DNA from 3 places in the Arthrobacter sp. NPDC093139 genome. Region 1 is predicted to be linked to each of the others. Evidence: riboswitches for the same ligand, from Rfam matches in the RefSeq annotation. Region 1 holds a riboswitch; each other region holds the start of a gene.

Region 1 (7,674 bases):
CGTCAGCTCACGCCTGGAGACCTTCAACAAGACCTTTGCCGATGCCATCGCGCACGTCATCGCCGAAGACACGAAGCTGCCGCATTTGGAAGCGCAGCTGCTTGGCCGGGCATTGGCCGGAATGGCCCAGGTGAGCGCGCGCTACTGGCTCGAAACCGACGGGAACCTGGACATCGATGTGGCCAGCGACCTGATCTACCGTTTAGCTTGGCGCGGAATCTCTCGCTTCCCCAAGGAGACCTAGACTACAAAGGGAGAACTACCCTTTGGAATTGCATCAACCTTGATTGGCTGGGAGGCCTTGCTGTGGAAGTAAAGATCGGCATTCAGAACATCGGCCGCGAAATTGTGCTGGAATCGGCCCAGGATGCTGACGCTGTGGCCAAGGTCGTGGCAGAGTCCCTCGCCAAGGGGACCGAGCTCCGCCTGAGCGACGAGAAGGGCCGCCAGATCATTGTGCCGGCCAACGTGCTGGGCTACGTCGAGATCGGCGCGGAAGAAGTCCGCCGGGTCGGCTTCGGCGCACTCTAGGACAGGACGTGCTGTCCCTCGTTATCGTCGCACTGGTCACCGTGGCTGCAGGCTTCATCGTCTGGGCGAATGACCGGCGCCACGCCAAGTACGGCATGTTCCTGCCGGCCGGCGTGGCCACGGCAGTGGGGATGCTTGCGTGGATCATTTGCATGGCCGCCGGCCTTGGCTACCAGCCAGGGCTGACCTGGATTCCGTGGATTCTTCCGATGGTGGCTGGCGCGGCTGCGGCCGTGGCGGTGGCTGGCTACCTGGGCAGGTTGCGCGCAAAACGGGACACGCAACGGCTCACGGCAGCTCTTAAGAAGTAGCCGCTTGGGCCCCGGTGATCACTCCCCGAGGTCCGGTCCGTGGCCTTCCTCGGTGCAGAGGCACAACTGGTTTCCTTGAACATCAGTGACCACCACCCGATGGGGTGCGTGGTCACTGTTCGTTGAGGCGCCCGTCGCCGCCACCTTCTCCAGGACAGGGCCCGATTCGGCCTTGGACCGGTGGATGTCTACGTAGAGGCGGTTACCGTCCGGCGTCGGCCCCTGCCGGAACGATACTCCGGGGCCACGGCCGTACGGGTCCACGAGGTGCCCGAACCGGCCCTTGCGGTAGCCCAGCGCGACGCGCCAGACCTCAGAGATCTCGCCTGCGTCCGCTGTCTCGATGCCGATGTCCACGGACCGGTACAGGCCCGGCTGGGCCTCCGCGCCTGCCGCCGCGGCAGCTTGACTGACCGACGCCGCGGCGCCGGTGTCACGTGCCGTTACCTCGCCTCCGACGTCGTGGGAGCTGAACCGGATGAACACCCGGTTGTAGCGCCAATCCAGGTCGGGATGGTGGTCACTTTCCTCGGCAAGGCGCCCGACGTCGGCAATCAGCGCAAGCGCGCCGGCCGCCGTCGGCGTTTTAAAGACGGTCACCAGGCCGCCGAGGCGGTAACGCCAGTCCGGCAGGTCCGCGAGTGCCGCGTCGATCTGGGGGCGGGTGAGGATGTCGTCCCTGGCGGCCACGGCTGCCTCCTTGGCGCGGGTTCGTGGGGTGAGCCTGCCGTGCCGCGGGGCCCCGGGTGTCCGGACTAGAGGAACTCTGCCCGGCCTTCCATGGCCGATGACGCCAGTGCATGCTCGCGGCGCGGGATCCGCCCGGCCGCTTTCGCCAGCCTACCGGCGATAACGGCGTGTTTGAAGGCTTCGCCCATGAGTGCCGGGTTCTGCGCCCGGGTCACGGCGGTGGCGAGGAGCACGGCATCGCAGCCGAGCTCCATGGCCAGGGCGGCATCCGATGCGGTGCCTATGCCGGCGTCCAGGACTACCGGGACGGAGGCACGCGAGACGATCAGTTCAATGTTGTGGGGATTGAGGATCCCCAGGCCTGTGCCGATGGGCGAGCCCAACGGCATGACCGCCGCGGCGCCCAGGTTTTCAAGACGCAACGCCAGGACGGGATCGTCATTCGTGTAGGCGAAGACCTTGAACCCGCGGTTGACCAGCTGTTCGGTGGCGTCCACGAGTTCCACTGCGTCCGGCAGGAGGGTGTGTTCATCGGCGATGACTTCCAGCTTCACCCAGTCAGTCTCCAAGGCCTCGCGGGCGAGCTCTGCCGTCATGACGGCGTCGCGGGCGGTAAAACAGCCCGCGGTGTTTGGGAGCACGCGGATGTCGTGGTCCAGGAGCAGCTGGAACAGGGACCCTGTCTCGGCCGGCGAATAGCGCCGCATGGCCACAGTGGTCAGTTCCGTGCCGGATGCCAGGAGCGCCGCCCCCAGCCCGTCCAAACTCGGGGCGCCGCCCGTGCCCATAATGAGCCGCGAGGTCAGTTCAACGCCGTCAATGACGAGGCGGTCAGCTGCGTCCGCCACGGTTCCGGGCTGATCTTCCGTTCCCGGCGGTGTTGCCTTTGTTTCAGTCATGGTCCTTATCCTCCCTGAACTGCCGTCACAAGCTCGATCTCGTCGCCCTCGGAGAGTGCCGTGCTGTGCCACAGGCTGCGGGGCACTACCTCCGCGTTGCGTGCCACTGCTACCCCGAGCCGCTGGCCGTCGGTGGCGTGTCCGTTGGCGGCCAGGTCCCGCCCGGTGACCTCGCTGACAAGCGTGGTGACGGAGGCGCCTGCCCCCACAGCGTGGGCGTTGCCGTTCAGTGTGATGTTCATGCGGGTTCCTTCTCCTGGTCAAATGTGACTGTGTTCGAAGCGGCAGTGACCGGCGGGGCGCTGCCCGCTCCGCCCGTCCGTTCGGTGGAGAACCGACCGGGACGGAAGGCCTTCCAGCGGCTGTCCTCCACGCCGTCCATCAGCTCGCGGCAGATGACGGCGGCGGCGGGCGTCAGCAGGACCCCGTGCCGGAAGAACCCGGTGGCGATGATCAGCCCGGGCACCACTGCGTCGGGCCCCTGATCGCCGCCGGAAGCTTCGGAGCCGGCGGCGGGTTTAAATCCGGCCGCGGGTTTGGAACGGGCGCCAGATTTGGATCCGGCGGCAACACGGCCCAGCAGGGGGGCGTTGTCCGGCGTTCCCGGCCGCGCCCGTGCCGTCGCCTCGAGCAGCTCCAGTTCGGCTACCGCGGGCACCAGCACCTGGGCATCCCTGAGCAGCTGGTAGACACCGCCGGCGCTGGGCGCGGCCTGTCCGTCCTCCCGCTGGGTGGCGCCAATAACCACAGTGCCGTCCTGCCGTGGAACAAGGTAGACGGGGATTCCGCGGACCATGCCCCGGACGGTAGCAGTCAGCAGCGGACGGAGCCGGTCCGGAACCTTGAGCCTGAGAATATCGCCGTACACCGATCGCAGGGGCAGATTCAGTCCCTCCGGCAGCCCGTCCAACGAGGCGGCCCCGAGACCGTTTGCCACCACAGTTTCAGCGGCCAGCACGCCGCCGCCGCCTGCAAGCCGGACACCCGTGACCCGTCCGCCGTCCTGTCCGTTGTCCTGGCCCCTGTCGTCCTGGCCCCTGTCCCAGAGCAGACCTACCGCGTTGTCACGGACCGCGTAGCCGTTCTCGGCGCCGGCCACGGCAGTCCGCGAGCCGGGTTCATGGCAGGCCAAGGCAGCTGCAATACTCGCCACCAGCTTCCGAGGATCCACCTGATGGTCCGCCGGGATGTCCAGCGCGCAGGAAATGCCGGGGCTCAGCAGCGGCTCCCGCAGCCGCGCCTCACGGATGGTCAGCGGGTCGACTGCCAGACCGGCGGCCAGCTGAACTTCACGCAGGTCCATCAGTGCGCGGCGGTCGGCAGGGTCCGCGCCCACAGCGATGGTCGGCGTCGCCAGATACCCCGTGTCGCGGCAGGCACCGTCACCGGTGAGCGCCGCCGCGAAGTCGGGCCACCGGGCCGAGGATTCGAGCATGAGCTCCAGGAGTTCCTCCTCCTGGTAATGCAGCTCGCTGACAGGGGCCAGCATCCCCGCGGCAGCCCAGCTCGCGCCTGTCCCGGGCTCCTTGTCGATGAGGACCACGGACCGTCCGGAGCGTCTCGCCTCCCAGGCGATCCCGTGGCCGATCACACCGCCGCCAATCACAGCCACATCGGCGTGGATCAGCGATACGGCAGAATTGTTCCCGCCGGTTCCAAGATTCATGGAAATCCTTCCCTACGCCGGTACTAACCGGATCAGGTCAAGCGGTCGGCTCTTACGCCCTCTCAGCCCTGCGCCTTTTGTGACAGCTGCAGCGGGCTCCCGCGGTACCAGCCCAGTTTAGAGGAACTAGGCTGGTTGCCATGACCGTGCCTGACATCCATGAAGCCCGCCTGTACCTTTGCACCGATGCCCGTAAGGAGCGCGGCGACTTCGCCGATTTCGTCGATGCGGCCTTTGCCGGTGGAGTGGACATCATCCAGCTGAGGGACAAAACCATCGAGGCGGCGGAAGAACTCGAACTCCTGGCAGTACTGCGCCAGGCCGCTTCCCGGCATGGCCGGCTCTGGGCCGTCAATGACCGGGCGGACATCGCTTCGCTGGCGGAGGCTCCGGTCTTTCACATCGGCCAGAAGGACCTGCCGCTGCCCTCGGCACGGAAGCTGCTGGACGACTCAGCGGCGATCGGGCTTTCCACCCACTCCCCCGACCAGATTGATGCCGCCATCGCGGCCGCACAGGCACCGCAGGGCCCTGACTACTTCTGCGTCGGACCGGTGTGGGCCACCCCCACCAAACCCGGGAGGGCCGCCGTCGGACTTGATCTCGTCCGGTATGCGGCCGGAGCTGTCGGCAGTGCCGGCGGGGAAAGCGGCCGGAGTGTTCCGTGGTTCGCCATCGGCGGGATCGATCTCAGCAACGTGGAACAGGTGGTCGCGGCGGGCGCAGAGCGCATCGTGGTGGTCCGGGCCATCACCGAGGCACCGGACCCGGCGGCCGCCGCGGCGGAACTGATTGCTGCCCTGGACGCCGGAACAGCCGGTACCGAGGGAGCGGACGCCGAGGATCGCCAGTCGTCGTCCTCTGCGCGGTCATGATCTGGCTATGCCACTAGAAGGGTCACTCTAGGCGGCCGTGAACTGTGCCCAGTCGGGAAAGGGGTCCGCGGGCAGAGGTGGGTCGAAGCTGGCGGGGTTGTCCGGCTCGGGGTTGTCCGGCTCGGGGTTGTCCGGCTCGGGGTTGTCCGGCTCGCGGTTGCCGGGCTCGAGGTTGCCGGGCTCGAGGTTGCCGGAGTCTGGGTTGTGGGGCCAGCGTGGGGGTTCCCGGTCCTGTTCTTCGCTTGGATAGGACCGTCCCGTGGGTGAGATCCAGCCGGGCGGACTGTCACGGGTCGCCTCGACCGGCTGCCAGGGCGTGGTGTGTTTGAGGCGGTGGTGCTTCCGGCACGGCTGGCCAAGGTTGCTGATACCGGTCCCGCCGCCTGCGGACCAGGCCAGTAGATGATCCGCCTCGTTATCCAGGGACTGGTTGCTGCAGCCGGGAAACGGGCACCGGCCGTCCCGCAGCCGCAGCCATTGCCGCATCGCCTTCGGCACACGGTAGCTGCTCCGGCCGATCTCCAGCGGCGCCCCGTCACGCGGATCGGTCAGCACCCGCAGAAACGACCCGGCCCCGTTCGCGACAAGCCTGCGGGCCATGGACGCCGGGATCGGCCCGTACCCGTCCAGCGCGGCCGGTTCCTCACCGGCCCCCAGCAGCGAGAACACCGGCACGGTGACCAGGACCTGCGCCGCGGGGGACGGGATACCCTCCGCCACACCGCCCAGCAGCCAGCAGGCGGTGACGTCCGCGCGCAGCTGCGCCAGGGTCCGGGATTCTCCAGGACCCTGCAGGGCGCGCCCGGCCTCGGTGGCCCGTGCCCAGATGCCCGCCGCGGTGTCCGCGGGCAAGTACACCGACAGCCACGCCATGCCGTCCCGGTCCGGCACGAACTCCATCCGCCGGTCCTTCACGCTCCTGCGGTGGCGGGCCTCGATGCCCACCGGATGGTGCCGCTCCCGCCAGGCACGCGCCCTGGCGCGGAACCTGCCCGGCACCAACTCCCCTGCCAGGCAACCCCGCGCACGCCCGGAAACACCCGTACCCGAAAGATCAGGATCCAGGACTCCTTGGCCCGGAAGATCAGGGCCCAGGGAGTCTGTTCCCAGGAAATGGGCTTCCAGGGCGGCCACAGCGGCAGGCTCCAGCCCTGAGGTTTCATCACACAGAACCCTGGCGTGCTGCCAGGAAATACTCCCTTCCTGCAGCGCGGCCAGCGTCAACGGCAGCCCGGTGGTCAGGGCGCGGGCCTCGGACAGCAGCGCACCGGCACCGCGTTCGCCCACCGTCAGCACACACGCAACCTCAGCGGTCACCGCCATCTCCTGGGCCGTGCGCTCCTGCGGCGAACCGGCCGGCGCCGCCAGCGCCTCGGCAGCAGCGGCGTACCCGGCCGCGAACTGAACCTTCAACGCGGCCACCCGGGCTTCCAACCTGCCAACCTCCGCCAGACCATCCAGACACGCCTCCGCCCAGTCCCGCACAGGATCAGCACCCGCAAACGGGCCAGCACCTGCCAGAGGGTCAGCACCGGCCAGAGGATCAGCACCCGTAAAAAGGTCAGCACCGCTCGAAGCCACGGTGCCGCCGCCGCGGCCGGCAACAGCAGCCAGCGCAGCGACAGAGGCCTCGATGCCCTCCAACGTGTCCCCGGCTGCCCTGCCATCCATTCCCACAGCATGACATCAGCCACCGACAAAAACGCCGCGATGGAATGCACCGACACATAGCCCGTGGCGCTCCTGCCGGAGCACCCAATTACGCCCTAGCCGCTCAGCCCAAGCTGCACCATCCGCTTGGAATGGTTTTCCGCGAGTTCCCTGGTGAGGCGTTGCACCAGTTCCCTGGCCGCGGCATGGTCCGCACCGCTGTCGGCTGCCGTGATCAGCTCGGTCAGGAAGGCGTGTTCGTAACCCACCCGCTGGGCCTGGGTGAGCGCTTCACCCAGGAGCCGCCGGCCCCATAACGCCAGGCGGGAGGCCAGCCGGGGGTCATCGGCCAGGGCCACCCGCAACCGCTCCCTCAGCACGGCCGTTGCTTCCTCGGTCGCCTGGATCTGCTGGATCAACTCCCGGGTCCCGGGATCCACATAGCGGGCCACGGCCTGGTAGAAATCGGCCGAGACCGTATCCACCACGTAGGCCTTCATCAGGGATTCGTACCAGTCGGCAGGCCGGGTCCGTTCATGGAAGTGGTCCACGGCGGCCTGGAACGGCACCATCGCGTCCTCGACATCCACGCCCATGTCCGCGAGCTTTTTGCTTACCAGCTCGTAATGCTGGAACTCGATGACGGCAATCCGGCCGAGCACGGCGCGGTCATGGAGTGTCGGGGAGTAGCGGGCGTCTGATGAGAGCCGTTCGAAGGCGGAAAGCTCCCCGTACGCCATCACACCGAACAGGTCAGCGACGAAACGATCGTAGTGAGCGGTGTCAGCCGAGGATGTGCCCATAACCCAAGACTAACTGCGGAAATCGGACTAACCTGATTTTCGTGCCACATCATCGCCTGTCCCCCAGCGTCCACGAACAGACCAACGCCCTGGCCGAGGCCCTGAGTGCGCTGCGGACGGAGCTGGAGCTTCCCGGGGAGTTCGCCGACCACGTACTGCGGGAGGCCGAAGCGGCCGTGGCGCGGCGGCGGCTCCCGGAGCTGGACCTGACCGGCGTCGAATTCCTGACCATCGATCCGCCGTCGTCCA
Region 2 (7,674 bases), on a different contig from region 1:
GAAAGAAGTGCACGGCGCGTGTTCAATTCACTCTCTGACCGGTTGACAGCAACCTTCAAGAATCTCCGTGGCAAGGGCCGCCTCACCGAGGCAGATGTCGACGCCACAGTCCGTGAGATCCGGCGTGCCCTGCTGGACGCCGACGTTGCCGTGCCCGTGGTCCGTGAATTCACCGGCCAGGTCCGTGAACGCGCGCTCGGCGCCGAGGTCTCCGGTGCACTGAACCCCAGCCAGCAGATCGTGAAGATCGTCAACGAGGAACTCGTTGAAATCCTCGGCGGCGAGACCCGGCGCATCCGGCTGGCCAAGACCGGGCCCACGATCATCATGCTCGCCGGCCTCCAGGGCGCGGGCAAGACCACCCTAGCGGGCAAGCTCGCCAAATGGCTGAAGGGGCAGGGCCACAGCCCCATCCTCGTGGCGTGCGACCTCCAACGCCCCAATGCCGTGACCCAGCTGCAGGTCGTCGGCAAGCGCGCCGGCGTTCCCGTCTTCGCCCCGCACCCCGGCGCCACGTCCGAGCTGGAGCACCCCGCCGGCGATCCGGTCGCCGTCGCCCGCGCCGGTGTCGAAGAGGCCCGCCAGAAGCTGCACGACGTCGTCATCGTCGACACCGCCGGACGTCTCGGCGTCGACGCCGACATGATGGAACAGGCGCGCCAGATCCGCCGGGCCATCGTCCCCAACGAAGTCCTCTTCGTGATCGACGCCATGATTGGCCAGGACGCCGTGAACACGGCAATGGCCTTCGATGAGGGCGTTAACTTCACCGGCGTCGTGCTGTCAAAGCTCGACGGCGATGCACGCGGCGGTGCCGCGCTGTCCGTTGCGTCGGTCACCGGAAAGCCCGTGATGTTCGCGTCCACCGGCGAGGGCGTGGACGACTTCGAAATGTTCCATCCGGACCGCATGGCGTCCCGCATCCTCGACATGGGCGACATCCTGACCCTGATCGAGCAGGCCGAGAAGTCCTGGGACAAGGACGAAGCTGCCCGGATGGCGAAGAAGTTCGCCGACCAGGAAGACTTCACCCTGGACGACTTCCTGGCGCAGATGCAGCAGATCCGCAACATGGGCTCCATGAAGAAAATGCTCATGATGATGCCCGGTGCCCAGAACATCCGCCAGCAGCTGGAGCAGTTCGACGAACGCGAAATCGACCGCGTCGAGGCGATCGTCCGTTCCATGACCCCGCACGAGCGGCTGGCACCCAAGATCATCAACGGTTCACGCCGCGCCCGCATCGCCAAGGGTTCCGGCGTGACCGTCTCCGAAGTCAACGGCCTGCTCGAGCGCTTTGGCCAGGCCCAGAAGATGATGAAGAAGATGGCCCAGGGCGGCGGAATGCCGGGAATGCCCGGAATGCCGGGCATGGGCGGCGGGCCCCGCAAGGGTGCCAAGAGCGCACCCAAGAAGAAGGCCCGCTCGGGTAACCCCGCCAAGGCAGCGCAGGAGCTCCGGGAGGCGGAGGCCCGGCGCGCCAACGCAGCCAAGGCCCTGCCCACGGGTGCGTCCTTCGGCCAGCAGGGCGGCGACTTCGATCCGTCCCAGCTGAACCTTCCCAAGGGCTTCGACAAGTTCCTCGGCAAGTAGCGGAACCATGTCTGCCTGCTCGGATGCCGGACCGCTGCCATAAGGTTGGGTCATGTTTAAGCAGCGGGTAGTGTTCGTCCACGGCGCGGGGAGTTTCGGCTCCGCCGCCTGGCCGCGCCAGCACGGCATGGCCCTGCAGTATGACGCCCTCTTCCTGCGGCGCCACGGGTTCGATGCCGAAGCCGATCCGCTGGAAACAGACTTCGCGGAAGACGCGCGGATCGTGCTGCGGTCGCTGGCAGATGATGGCCGGGGCGCCGCCGGTGGCCACATAGTGGCCCATGCCCAGGGCGCGATCGCGGCGATGATGGCCGCCGTGGAACGGCCGGACCTCGTGTTCTCGCTGACCCTCGTGGAGCCGGCCTGCCTGTCGCTGACTGCCGAATTGCCCGCCACGGCAGCCCACCGGGCGCTGATGGAGCCCCTTTTCGAGGTCCGGCACCAGCTCGGCGACGACGACTATGAGCGGGAGTATCTGCGGCGCGCCTTCGCCGCGGAAGGCCACGGTCCAAGCACCCCGGAGGCCCCGCGCGCCGCGAGGCGGTTGCGGCTGCAGGCACCTCCCTGGCATGCACCGCTGCAGATCGTCCCTGGCGTTCCCACGCTGGTCCTCACGGGCGGCTGGGAGCCCCTCTATGAGGAGATCGCCGGGTACCTGCGGGAAACCGGTGCCCTGCACCGCATCGCAGCAGGCGGACACCGGCCCCACGACTCCGCGGAAGGCGACCGTCTTATCCGGTCATTCATTGCCGAGGTCAGCCGGCGGCAGCAGCCGCGGGCGTCCTGACCAACGTTCCTTACCCGCACGGAGTGCGCCGCAGGTCCGGTCCGGCGGGCCCCCAATGCCTGCCGGACCGGACCCGATAGGGTGGGCCGCTACTGGCGGGCGGACTCGGGAAGCTTCAGCTCCGGCAGGTAAACCTTCCCGCCGGCGGCCAGGAACTCCTGGCTCTTCTCCCGCATCCCTTCGGCCATCTCGGCCAGCGCCGCCTGTGCTTCCGCGGAGCCGTATTCGTTGCGGATGTCCTGGCTGATGCGCATGGAGCAGAACTTGGGCCCGCACATGGAGCAGAAATGCGCGGTCTTGGCCGGTTCTGCCGGCAGCGTCTCGTCGTGGAAGGCCTCAGCGGTCACCGGGTCCAGGGACAGGGCGAACTGGTCCCGCCACCGGAATTCGAAGCGCGCCTTGGACAGGGCATCGTCCCTCTCATTCGCTCCCGGGTGGCCCTTGGCGAGGTCGGCGGCATGGGCGGCGATCTTGTACGTGATCACGCCCGTCTTGACGTCGTCCTTGTTCGGCAGGCCCAGGTGTTCCTTGGGCGTCACGTAGCAGAGCATGGCGGTGCCGTAGCGGGCGATTTCCGTGGCGCCGATGGCCGAGGTGATGTGGTCGTAGCCTGGTGCCACGTCCGTGACGAGCGGGCCCAGGGTGTAGAACGGAGCGCCCTTGCACAGCTCCTGCTGGCGCTCAACGTTCTCCCGCACGAGGTGGAACGGGATATGGCCGGGACCTTCGACCATGACCTGCACGTCGTATTCCCAGGCCCGCTGGGTCAGCTCGGCCAGCGTGTCGAGCTCGGCGAACTGGGCGGCGTCGTTGGCGTCCGCGGTGGCGCCGGGGCGCAGGCCGTCTCCGAGGGAGAAGGCGACGTCGTACTTCGCGAAGATCTCGCACAGCTCGTCAAAGTGCGTGTACAGGAAGTTCTCCTGGTGGTGCGCCAGGCACCAGCCCGCCATGATCGAGCCGCCGCGGGACACGATGCCGGTCACCCGGTTGGCCGTCAGGGGGACGTAGCGCAGCAGGACCCCGGCGTGGATGGTCATATAGTCCACACCCTGCTCGCACTGCTCGATCACGGTGTCACGGAAAATCTCCCAGGTGAGGGCGTTCGCCTCACCGTTGACCTTCTCCAGCGCCTGGTAGATGGGAACCGTGCCGATGGGGACGGGCGAGTTGCGGATCAGCCACTCGCGGGTGGTGTGGATGTCATCGCCGGTGGAGAGATCCATGACGGTGTCCGCACCCCACTGGGTGGCCCACTGCAGCTTGTCCACCTCTTCGGCAATGGAACTTGTCACGGCCGAGTTGCCGATGTTGGCGTTGATCTTCACCAGGAATGACTTGCCGATGATCATGGGCTCGGACTCGGGGTGGTTGATGTTGTTCGGGATGATGGCGCGCCCGGCCGCCAGTTCGCTGCGGACCAGCTCAACGTCGCAGTTCTCCCGGAGTGCCACGAACCGCATCTCGGGGGTGATGATGCCCTGCCGGGCATAGTGCATCTGCGTGACCGTCTTTCCGCCGACGGCGCGGCGCGGCACCGGCTGCGCGCCCTTCCACTCCGCGGACGCGGCGCCGCGGCGCACGGCCGACCGGCCGTCGTCGAGCAGGTTCCGTTCCCTGCCGCTGTAGGGCTCAGTGTCGCCGCGGGCTTCAATCCATTCCGCGCGGAACGGCGCGAGGCCCACCACGGGATCGCTGCCGGGTCCGGCTGTCCGGTACACCCGCAACGGCTCGTTCTGCTCCCCGCTGGGTGACGGCTCCAGGGCAATTTCCGTGACCGGAACGCGGAGGCCGTCGCCCTCGATGTACGCCAGCGAATGCGACTTCAGGGACTGGGTGATATCCGCACCGGATGCTGCTTCCTTTTGGCCAGCTTCTATTTGGGCAGGGATCAGCTCTGTTTTCTGGGTACTCATGTACTGCTCACTTCCTTCGCCGGCATTACCCGGACAGGTTCAACGGTCGCAGGCCGCGCTAGCCCGATCTCAGCCCCTGCAGGGGCACCCGTGTGGTCGTAGACGAAGCTACCACAGGGCGGCTGGCCGGTGCCCGTCCACGCCTGATATGACAGGCTGGATCCATGGCGCGCATCATCGAATTCTCCGGCACAGTGCTCACCGGCCCGGACCAGGACCGGACCGGTCTGTGGGCCGTGGACGGCAAACTGACCTTTCAGCGTCCGGGCCGCATTCCTGACGTGATCCTCGACGGCTGGGTGCTGCCCGGCTTCGTTGACGCGCATTGCCACATCGGGCTGGGGCCAACCGGCGCCGTGGACGACGACGTGGCCTACGCCCAGGCGATGACCGACCGCGATGCCGGCACCCTGCTTGTGCGGGACGCGGGAGTGGTCAGTGACACCCGCTGGCTGCAGCGGCGCCCTGAAGCGCCGAAGATCATCCGTGCCGGACGGCACATTGCCCGGAGCCGACGGTACCTGAGGAACTTCGCCGTCGAGGTTGAGCCGGAGGACCTGGTGGAGGCAGTCCGGAAGCAGGCGCGTTCCGGGGACGGCTGGATCAAGCTGGTGGGGGACTGGATCGACCGAGACGCCGGCGACCTTGCGCCCTCGTTCCCGGACGAGGCTGTCCGGGACGCGGTCAGCGCGGCGCATGATGAGGGCGCAAGGGTCACGGCACACTGCTTCGGCGAGGACGTCCTCGACCAGATGCTGGATGCGGGCATCGACTGCATTGAACACGCAACGGGGCTCCTGCCGCGGCACATCCCGCGGTTCGTGGAGCAGAACGTGCCGATCGTGCCGACACTGGTCAACATAGCGACGTTCCCGGACATCGCCGCCCGGGCCGAGTCCAAGTTTCCCCGCTACGCGGCCCATATGAGGGCGCTGTGGGAGCGCCGGAACGAGCGCGTCCGGGACGCGTACGAGGCCGGAGTGGAGATTTTTGCGGGCACTGATGCGGGCAGCGTGATCGGGCACGGCCGGATTGCGGACGAGATCCTGGCCCTCCACGGTGCGGGGCTCCCCGCCGCGGCCGCCTTGGATGCTGCCTGCTGGAGGGCCCGCCGGTGGCTGCGTGCGGACGGCCTGGACGAGGGCGCGAGCGCCGATGTTGTGGTGTGTGCGGAGGACCCGCGGGAAGTGCCGGAAACCATAGGGCAGCTCCGGGCAGTGGTGCTGCGGGGAAGTGTCGTCCGCTGGGAATAAATTGAAGCTTCAAGTAATTTAGATAGGTAGAGACCATCGAAATCCGGTGGCCAGGGAGTCGGGAGCATTCACATGACACCAGCAGCCAGCAGCCAGGATCTTCTTCCTGCCGATCTCACCATGGGCACCGTCATGCTCAAGGTCGGCGACATGAAGCTTATGACCGACTACTACCAGCGGGCGCTCGGCCTCAATGTCGTAGCCGAACAGGATGGCGGCCTCTACCTTGGGCGGCTCAGCACGCCCCTGGTCCATCTGGCTCCCGCCCCCGGACTGACCATTCCGGGACGCGGCGAAGCCGGCCTCTTCCACACCGCGCTCCTCTTCGATGACCAGGCAGCCCTGGCCGCCACCGTCGCCACCGCCGCCCAGTATGAGCCCCGGTCGTTCACAGGCAGCGCCGACCACCTCGTCAGTGAGGCCTTCTACTTCAGCGACCCTGAGGGGAACGGCATCGAGCTCTACTGGGACCGCCCCCGCGAGGCGTGGTCCTGGGACGGCAAGAATGTGGTCATGGACAGCCTCGCCCTGCCGCCGCAGAAGTACCTGCAGGACCACCTGACCGAGGACGCGCTGGAGGGCCAGCGCGGCACGGAAGCCGGCGTGGGGCACGTGCACCTGCAGGTGGGTGACGTCCAGTCTGCCCATGACTTCTACGTCGGGACCCTGGGATTCGAAAAGACCGCGGGCTGGCACGGGCAGGCCCTGTTCGTCTCGGCCGGTGGCTACCACCACCACATGGCCATGAACGTCTGGAACAGCCGCGGCGCCGGACCGCGCCGGGACACACTCGGGCTGGGCGAAGTCCTCATCGAAGTCCCGGCAGGGGACGACGTCGGCGCGCTCGCCGACCGCCTGAAGGCCGCCGGCGTTGCTGCCCACCACACGGGGGCGGAGCTGCGCTTCGAGGACCCGTGGCGCAACCGGATCCGCGTCGCCGTACGCTGAGCCTGTTCGCGATTCGGGGCGGGCCTGTGGGTTAGGCTGAACTCGAACATCCCCGCCGGCCTTCACCGCCGCCGGGTTCCCGCTATCGACGGAACGAGGACGAATTCCATGGGTTTCACCGAAATCTTTGTTGCCACGCACAGTGAAGCCCTCAAGCGCGCCGCTGACCTCGAGTCGGGCGCAGCCGCCGCGGCCGGCGTCCGCATCCCGGGGATCAGCGACTTTGAAATCGAACAGCTCGGAGACCTCGCCGGAGCGGCCGTCCATGCGGCAGGCGCCGATTACGAACTGGCCATGGTGGACGTGGCCAGCGACTCGCTGCTCGGTGTGCCGCCGGCCATGGTCCGGGCGCTGGCGGAGCTGGTCAGCTACGAATCGGAGGGCGAGGGCAACGTCCTCGACGATGTTGCCGAGCGGTGGGCCGCCGAGGACGACATGCCGTTTGGGGCCGCCGAGGCGCGGAAATACGTCCAGCAGCTGGCCGAACTTGCCGAAAGCGTCGACGAGAACAGCCGCACGGGCCTCTACGTCTGGTCCTCCTGACCTGCCGATTCAGGCCCCCGCCCCTGTCAAGTCGAAATCGGGCCGCTGATCTGGCACAATAAACAGGTACTCGATCTGCGTGGCCCCTCTCTCCGCGTCTGGATCCTGTCCTTTCGAACCCCAAGTATGGCCCGCCCCACGGGTGCAGAAACGCGGGTTCAGCCCGTTTCAGAAACAGGAGTGACCACTAAAGTGGCCGTAAAGATTCGCCTTAAGCGCTTCGGCAAGATGCGCGCACCGTACTACCGCATCGTCGTCATGGACGCACGCTCCAAGCGTGACGGACGTGCCATCGAAGAGATCGGCAAGTACCACCCCACCGAGGAGCCCTCATACATCGAGGTCGACTCGGACCGTGCCCAGTACTGGCTCGGCGTCGGCGCACAGCCGTCCGAGCAGGTTGCCGCGATCCTCAAGGTCACCGGCGACTGGCAGAAGTTCAAGGGCCTCCCGGGCCAGGAAGGCACCTTGAAGACCAAGGTTGCCAAGGAAGCCTTCGTTGCCCCGGAAAAGGGTTCCGTGATCATCCCGGAAGCCATCACCAAGAAGGCCAAGGCAGAAGCTCCCGCCGAGGCTGAAGCAGAGACCACCGAGGCTGAGTAAGTTGCTGGCAGAAGCGCTCGAACACCTTGTCCGC
Region 3 (7,674 bases), on a different contig from region 1:
GGAGGCCTTCGCCACCGTCTCGTCCCCGGGGCGCCTGGAAGTCATGCGGACTGCACCCACCATCATTGTGGACGCGGCGCACAATCCGGAAGGCATCCGGGTCACGGCAGAAGCCATCGAGGAAGCCTTCAGCTTCAGCAAACTGGTGGTTGTGGTCGGTGTCCTCAAGGAAAAGGACGCCGAGGAGATCCTGCGCCAGCTCAAGGAGTCACTCGGCGGCCTTGCGGAGGAATTCTGCTTCACCCAGTCCAACTCCCCGCGGGCGGTTCCCGCCGCGGAACTGGCGGAAATCGCCGTCGACCTTGGCTTTGGCGAGGACAACATCCACATCGCCGAGAAGCTGGACGATGCGCTGGAATGGGCCGTGGAACGCGCGGAGGCCAACGAGGACCTGGCCGGCGGCGTGCTGGTGACGGGTTCCATCACGCTGGTGGCTGATGCACGCATCCTTCTCGGGAAGACGGCAGCCTGATGGCACGGCTCACCAAGGCCCAGCGCGAGTGGCGGCCGGGCATGCCCAAGAAACGCCGGTCCACCAAGGTCATGTTCGCCTCCACTGTGCTCCTGCTGGAAGCCTTCGTGGCGTTCTTCGCCACACTGGCCGTGTTCGGCCTGCGCCGCAGCGAGGTGTCCCCGGTCCTGATTCTGTCGGTGGGCATCGGACTGAGCGTGGTTTTGGTGCTGGCCTGCGCCGTCCTGTCCAAGCCGTGGGGCGTTGGCCTCGGCTGGATCCTGCAGCTGGTGCTCATCCTCGCCGGATTCGTGGAGCCGATGATGTTCCTCGTCGGCGCCCTGTTTACGCTGGCCTGGTGGTACGGGATCCGGACCGGCATCCGGATCGACCGGGAATCCGCGCAAAGGGCCCGGGAACAGGCGGAATGGGAAGCAGGGCATTCGGACGGACGCCGCGATGAAGGCGCCGGCCAGAACCCGTAGAATTACCCGGAAACCCACAACCAACCGCATTGGAGCAGCTGTGAGCATTGAGCGCACCCTCGTCCTGATCAAGCCTGACGGCGTCACCCGGAACCTGACCGGCGAAATCCTTGGCCGCATCGAGGCAAAGGGCTACACGCTGGCCGAGCTCAAGAAGGTCAACGCCACCCGGGAGCTGCTGGAGCAGCACTATGAAGAGCACGTGGGCAAGCCGTTCTACGAGCCGCTGGTTGACTTCATGCTCAGCGGCCCTGTCGTCGCTGCGATCTTCGAAGGCCACCGCGTCATCGAGGGCTTCCGCTCGCTGGCCGGCACCACCGACCCCACGACGGCGGCGCCCGGAACCATCCGCGGTGACTTCGGCCGGGACTGGGGCCTGAAGGTCCAGCAGAACCTGGTCCACGGCTCGGATTCCGTCGACTCGGCTGAGCGCGAAATCAAGATCTGGTTCCAGGCCTAGACAGCGCCTAAGCGCGAACTGGCATCTGATGCCCCCAAAATCAGCTTTTGAGGGCATCAACTGCCAGTTCGCGCTTTTTCTTTTTGGCCTAGAAACCCGACGTGCCGATGAACACCTGGATGAAGGCGAAGAAGATCGTGGCGATGACTGCCACATAGAGCAGCGCTGTGATGATCCATCCGGCGTCGCCGAGAATTTTGGCCACACCCGCCGGCGCCGGGATGGCCCCGCGAACAACGTTGCGGACGGTGACCCAGACGAAGAGGGGAATCATGGCAGCCCACACCACCATGCAGAACGGGCACAGGATGCGGATCTCGTAGAGCGCCTGGAACCACAGCCACACAACGAAGGCGAAACCGAGCGTGACGCCGGTCTGCAGTCCCAGCCAGTACCAGCGGCTGAAGCGGGCGCCGGACAACAGCGCCATGCCGACGGTGATGATCACGGCGAAGGCCACTATGCCGATGAACATGTTGGGGAAGCCGAAGACCGAACTTTGCGGCGTTTGCATCACCTGGCCGCAGGAGATCCACGGGTTCACGTCGCAGACGGTGGTGTGGTTGGGATCCTTGAGAACCTCGAGCTTTTCCAGCACCAGTATGCCGGAAGCGATCCATCCCACGATGCCGGTGATGACCAGCAGCCAACCGAACGGGCGGTCACGCGTCATGGCCGGTCCTGCGGCCTCGGCAGCTGCCGGGTGACGCAGGGTCTCGTCGGCGTAGTCGTGCGCGGAATCCGTGCCGGTGGAAGACGGAATGCTGGGCATGGGGTGGCGTCCTTTGTCTGGGGTGCTCCTGCCCAGATTGTATCGCCGCAGTCTGGGTGCAAGCTTGGTGCGGCGGGCGCTCCCGGCTCCCTTGACTGTGTTTGTCACACAATGACGGCGTTTTTGAACTGCTGTGTGAGAGAATGAACGTGGCTGGAACGCGAACCACATTCGGGTTCCAGTCCGGTGGCTTGTTCCCAAGACCGCCAATGAGACGCAGCGGAGGCCCGGATAACGGAAATCCTGCCTCCGCATTCCATTGGACGGCACCTGGTTGTGGATTGCAGAAACAACGGGTTCCAGTAACATTCCCGCCGGCCTTTCAGGGCTGCCGCACCCCACTGCCGGTGCGAACCTGAGGGTATCCAATTGACTTCTGTCAACGCCTGCGGGTTTTGACAATATGTGCCCCAACGGGTGCCGGATGTGGCGGCATGTCAGGGGCAGGAGTGTCGCCACATATGGATAATGACCAGGTAAACGCCGTTAACGAAGATCCGGCCGCCAGCGGGGAAGCGGAAGCTCCCAAGAAGGCCACCCGCACACGGCGCAAGGCAGCGCCGAAGGTAAAGGAATCCGAGACCCAGGCGTCGCTGCCGGAACCGGCGCTGCAGGAGCCTGTCCTCGGCGAGCCCGCGCTGTCGGCTGAGTCCGTAGTGTCGGAACCCGTGGATGCAGCGCATTCTGAAGTGACGGCGGTGGAAGCTGCCGTTGCGGAGGCCAAAGCCCCGGTGCGTCGCACGCGTTCCCGCAAGAAGGCCGCGGACGAGCCGCTCCCCGCGTTCGCCGAAGAGGCGGGCGCCGAGGCAGCCGCCGGGGCACCCGCCGAGGCAGCCGCCGGGGCACCCGCTGAAGCGGCCGCCGTCGAGCCCGCCAGTGCCGAGCCGGCCGGAGAACCTGAAGCGAAGCCAGCGCGCCGCCGCCGCGTTGCCAAGCCCAAGACCGCAGAGCCCCAGACTGCGGAGCTCGCCACCGAACAGCCCGCCACTGAGGAGCAGGCAGCGCCCGCGTCAGCGGCGCCCGCCTCCGCAGAAGCCGCCGAAGCCGCAGCGGCCGGGTCCCCTGCTGAAACTTCTGCCGTGGAAACTCGGGTCGAAGAAACGCCGGTCGCAAAAATCCAGGCGGAGACAGCCGCCGCGCAGGCCGCCGAAGCTGAAGGCGCCGAGGATGCAGCCGAGACCGAGGAGGAGCCGTCGCCGGCCGCTCCGGCAGGATCCCTCTTCCTGGAGCCGGCATCGGTCACGTCGATCATCTTCCAGGCGCCCGACCTCAACACCGTGATCCGCCCGGCTGCCACTCCCGCCGCGGAGGACACCGAGGCCGAAGGCGGCGAGGACGAGCAGGAGGACGAGGGCGGACGCCGCCGCCGCCGCAGCCGCGGCCGCCGGGGGCGGAATCGCGCTGACCGTGACGTCTCGGAGCGCGACGATTCCGGAGCCGACACCGAGGGCGCAGACGCGTCCGAGGATGCAGACGAAGAGACCGTGGGCCAGGGCGACGAAGGTGTGACGTCCCGCCGCCGGCGCCGCCGCCGCCGCGGTGACCAGGACCTCGAGCTCACCGGCGGGGGAGACGACGATCCCCCCAACACGGTGACCCGCGTCCGGGCCCCGCGCGTTCCCAGCGAGCCTGTTGTCAGTAACCGGGTGACCAGCGTCAAGGGCTCCACGAGGCTCGAAGCGAAGAAGCAGCGCCGCCGTGAATCCCGCGACACCGGCCGCCGCCGCACCGTCATCACCGAGGCCGAATTCCTGGCCCGCCGCGAATCAGTGGACCGGCAGATGATCGTGCGCCAGCGCGACGACAGAATTCAGATCGGTGTCCTCGAGGACGGCGTGCTGGCCGAGCACTTCGTGTCCAAGACACAGCAGGACTCGCTGATCGGCAACGTCTACCTGGGCAAGGTCCAGAACGTCCTGCCGTCGATGGAAGCGGCCTTCGTTGATATCGGCCGCGGCCGCAATGCTGTGCTCTACGCCGGTGAAGTGAACTGGGAAGCCGTTAACCTCGAGGGCAAGCAGCGCCGGATCGAGAACGCCCTGAAGTCGGGGGACTCCGTCCTCGTCCAGGTCACCAAGGACCCCGTGGGCCACAAGGGTGCACGCCTGACAAGCCAGATCTCCCTGCCCGGGCGCTACCTGGTGTACGTGCCCGGCGGTTCCATGACGGGCATCTCCCGCAAGCTGCCCGACGTCGAACGCAACCGCCTGAAGCGGATCCTCAAGGACCGCCTGCCCGAGGATGCCGGCGTCATCGTCCGCACAGCGGCCGAGGGCGCGTCGGAGGAAGAGCTGACGCATGACATCAACCGCCTCCGGGCGCAGTGGGAGGGCATCGAAAGCCAGGCGAAGTCCACCAAGGTCCTCGCTCCCGAGCTGCTGTACGGCGAACCGGACCTGACCATCAAGGTTGTCCGCGACGTCTTCAACGAGGATTTCTCCAAGCTGATCGTCTCCGGCGACGAAGCCTGGGACACGATCGAGGCCTACGTCACCTACGTTGCCCCGGACCTTGTCGGGCGGCTTGAGAAGTGGACCAAGGACCAGGACATCTTCTCGGCCTGGCGCATTGACGAGCAGATCCACAAGGCCCTGGACCGCAAGGTGTTCCTGCCCTCCGGCGGTTCACTAGTCATTGACCGCACGGAGGCTATGACCGTGGTGGACGTCAACACCGGCAAGTTCACCGGCAGCGGCGGCAACCTCGAGGAAACCGTTACGAAGAACAACCTGGAGGCGGCAGAGGAAGTTGTCCGCCAGCTGCGCCTGCGGGACATCGGCGGAATCATCGTGATCGACTTCATCGACATGGTTCTGGAGTCCAACCGTGACCTCGTGCTGCGCCGTATGGTGGAGTGCCTGGGCCGCGACCGCACCAAGCACCAGGTGGCGGAAGTGACCTCACTGGGTCTCGTCCAGATGACCCGCAAGCGCATGGGCACCGGCCTGCTGGAAGTCTTTGGCGAACAGTGCGAGGTATGCGCCGGCCGCGGCGTGGTGACGCACGACGAGCCCGTGGAACACCGGCGGGCGAACGTTGTTGCGGCCGAGCACCACGTTCCGCGGGCGGAGCACCAGCCCGCCGTGCGGACCGAACGCAAGAGCCGCCGGCGCGGCAAGGGTGGTCAGGTTCCTGCGGAAACGGGCCCCGCCGCACCCGCCGCGGTCCACCATGAGCCGTCGGAGGCTGAGCGCCACGCCAAGGCTGAGGCGACACGGGCCGCACTCGCCAACATCGCGGCCGCGGCCCATGCAGCGCATCTCCATGAGGACGCCGCGCACCAGGCCGCGTCCGCCGGAGCACAGCGCTCCGTCCCTGCCCCGGCGCCGTCCGGTCCGGAAAGCCCGGCGGTGCACCGTACCCCGGAGACGGAGAGCGTTTCAGGCCGTCCCGGCGCCGTGCTGACCTTTGGCGGCGAGAAAGTCGTGCTTCCTTTCGTCGAGCACGCCGGCGAGCCGGCCTCCGAAACTCCTGCCCTGACGCTGGACCGGCTGGAGGAGGCGTTCGCGCACCTCGGCGCGCCGGCCGTTCCCGCTGAGGAGCAGCCGACGGCGGACCGCGCACCTGCCGCGGGGGAGACGCCTGCTGCCGAGCCGGCAGCGCCGGCCGGAACGCGACCTGCCCCGGCAGGTGCGGACCACGACGCCGACCGGTTCGCTGACCACTCGGCGGTGCAGACCCGCACGCGCCGGCCGCGCCGCAACCGCAGTGCCAGCCGGGCTCAGGGCGCAGCCAATGAGACGTCCGTGGAACACCACGAGACCGCCCCGGCATCAGCAGCCGGGCACTCGCACGAAGCCAAGGCGCCGGTTTCAGGGAGCGCCGCTGCCCCGAAGCCTGCCAGCGAACCGATCATTCTCGGCGTCGGCGTGCCTGCGTCCGAGCTCTGAGCTGGACGGGTTCCCGCTTTAAGCTGATCTGATGCAACGGGCCGGTGCCGCAACTGCGACACCGGCCCGTTGTGCTTCAGCGCCAGAGCGGCCGCGGGCTGTTGCCCCGGCAATTGCGGGGCTGCCGGTCGCAAACTGCAACGCAGTGCCCGCAGGGCAGCAAACCGCTAGGCTGGGGGACTGACACGGGGTGCCGCGCACGGAGCCGGCTGAGATCCAAACCCGTTGAACCTGACCGGTTAGCACCGGCGAAGGGATGTCTCCTTTGTCTTCACTATCTGCCCTGAACCTTGTCCAGCCTGCAACGCCTGAGGCTGTGCCGCCCATCCGCAGGATTCCCCGCGTCCTGGCCATTGCCGGCTCGGACCCGTCCGGCGGAGCCGGCATCCAGGCGGACCTGAAAAGCATCGCGGCCACGGGTGGCTACGGAATGGCGGCCATCACGGCACTGACCGCCCAGAACACCCGGGGCGTCAGCGCCGTCCATCTCCCCCCGGCCGAGTTCCTGACGGCACAGTTGACCGCCATCAGTGACGACATCGCCGTGGACGCCGTAAAGATCGGCATGCTGGGCGACGCACAGGTGATTGCCGCGGTGCGGGTCTGGCTGGAGAAGGTGCGCCCCGGCGTCGTCGTTCTTGATCCCGTGATGGTGGCAACCAGCGGGGACCGGCTTCTGCAGGAGTCCGCCGAGGCGGCACTGCAGGAACTCCTGCCGCTGGCCGACCTGATCACGCCCAACCTCGCCGAGCTTGCGATGCTGCTCGGGGAGCCGGTGGCCTCCACCTGGCCGGACGCGCTGGAGCAGGGCAAACGGCTGGCCGCCGAAACGGGGGCCACCGTCCTCGTCAAAGGGGGGCACCTGGACGGTGCCGACTGCCCCGACGCCCTGGTGAATACGGGCGGCGCCCTGTCGGCCGATGTCGTCGTGGTGGACGGCCAGCGGGTGCCGACCCGCAACAGCCACGGGACCGGATGCTCCCTGTCCTCGGCGATGGCCACTATGCAGGCCCGTGTGGGCGACTGGGAACAGTCACTCCGCACCGTCAAGCCCTGGCTGGAAGAGGCCCTCCGCTCCTCCGGGCAGCTTGAGGTGGGACACGGCAACGGGCCGGTCCACCACTTCCACCACTTGGCGTCCCCGGGTGCTGGCGCTGAGGGCAGTTTCGCCGACCTGCTCCATGCGGAGGCCGCCGCGGATCTCGACGCGATCTACGGCCTGGGCTTTATCCGCGGGCTGGCTGAAGGCACGCTTCCCGAAAGCGAGTTCGCCTATTACCTCGCACAGGATGCCATCTACCTCAACGGATACTCGCGCGTCCTGGCACGGGCCAGCGCGCTGGCTCCCACCGAGGCCGAGCAGCTCTTCTGGGCCCGTTCTGCGCAGCAGTGCCTCGAAGTGGAGTCCGAGCTGCACCGCAGCTGGCTCAGCACCCGGATGGTGCTGCCTGACCTCGGGCCGGTCACCAAGGCTTATGTGGACCACCTGGTGGCGGCGTCTGCCTCGGGGAGCTATGCCGTGCTGGTAGCCGCGGTGCTCCCGTGCTTCTGGCTTTACGCCGAAGTCGGGGAGACCCTGCACTCCGAATTCCTCGCAGCCGGCGCCCCCGAAGGAC

Evidence for each region. A riboswitch is a leader RNA that binds a small molecule or an ion and turns the genes downstream of it on or off. The one in region 1 is predicted to bind thiamine pyrophosphate.
Region 2: another riboswitch for thiamine pyrophosphate. It lies ahead of thiC (phosphomethylpyrimidine synthase ThiC); the one in region 1 lies ahead of ACIP90_RS09100 (FAD-dependent oxidoreductase).
Region 3: another riboswitch for thiamine pyrophosphate. It lies ahead of thiD (bifunctional hydroxymethylpyrimidine kinase/phosphomethylpyrimidine kinase); the one in region 1 lies ahead of ACIP90_RS09100 (FAD-dependent oxidoreductase).

The regions. Positions count from the first base shown of each region.
Region 1 is NZ_JBIVOO010000004.1:264,730-272,403, forward strand. It holds gene ACIP90_RS09070 (TetR/AcrR family transcriptional regulator) at 1-244, shown strand, start outside; gene ACIP90_RS09075 (DUF3107 domain-containing protein) at 307-531, shown strand; gene ACIP90_RS09080 (hypothetical protein) at 540-842, shown strand; gene ACIP90_RS09085 (4a-hydroxytetrahydrobiopterin dehydratase) at 861-1,532, opposite strand; gene ACIP90_RS09090 (thiazole synthase) at 1,598-2,431, opposite strand; gene thiS (sulfur carrier protein ThiS) at 2,437-2,673, opposite strand; gene ACIP90_RS09100 (FAD-dependent oxidoreductase) at 2,670-4,097, opposite strand; TPP riboswitch at 4,090-4,210, opposite strand; gene thiE (thiamine phosphate synthase) at 4,238-4,972, shown strand; gene ACIP90_RS09110 (DUF222 domain-containing protein) at 5,000-6,643, opposite strand; gene ACIP90_RS09115 (ferritin-like fold-containing protein) at 6,739-7,425, opposite strand; gene ACIP90_RS09120 (RNB domain-containing ribonuclease) at 7,467-7,674, shown strand, end outside.
Region 2 is NZ_JBIVOO010000020.1:16,552-24,225, reverse strand. It holds gene ffh (signal recognition particle protein) at 19-1,593, shown strand; gene ACIP90_RS20430 (alpha/beta fold hydrolase) at 1,646-2,380, shown strand; gene thiC (phosphomethylpyrimidine synthase ThiC) at 2,470-4,293, opposite strand; TPP riboswitch at 4,288-4,395, opposite strand; gene ACIP90_RS20420 (amidohydrolase family protein) at 4,458-5,546, shown strand; gene ACIP90_RS20415 (VOC family protein) at 5,619-6,494, shown strand; gene ACIP90_RS20410 (hypothetical protein) at 6,603-7,037, shown strand; gene rpsP (30S ribosomal protein S16) at 7,230-7,640, shown strand; gene ACIP90_RS20400 (RNA-binding protein) at 7,642-7,674, shown strand, end outside.
Region 3 is NZ_JBIVOO010000001.1:57,201-64,874, forward strand. It holds gene ACIP90_RS00300 (bifunctional folylpolyglutamate synthase/dihydrofolate synthase) at 1-472, shown strand, start outside; gene ACIP90_RS00305 (DUF4233 domain-containing protein) at 472-936, shown strand; gene ndk (nucleoside-diphosphate kinase) at 977-1,396, shown strand; gene ACIP90_RS00315 (vitamin K epoxide reductase family protein) at 1,485-2,168, opposite strand; gene ACIP90_RS00320 (Rne/Rng family ribonuclease) at 2,630-6,058, shown strand; TPP riboswitch at 6,235-6,332, shown strand; gene thiD (bifunctional hydroxymethylpyrimidine kinase/phosphomethylpyrimidine kinase) at 6,315-7,674, shown strand, end outside.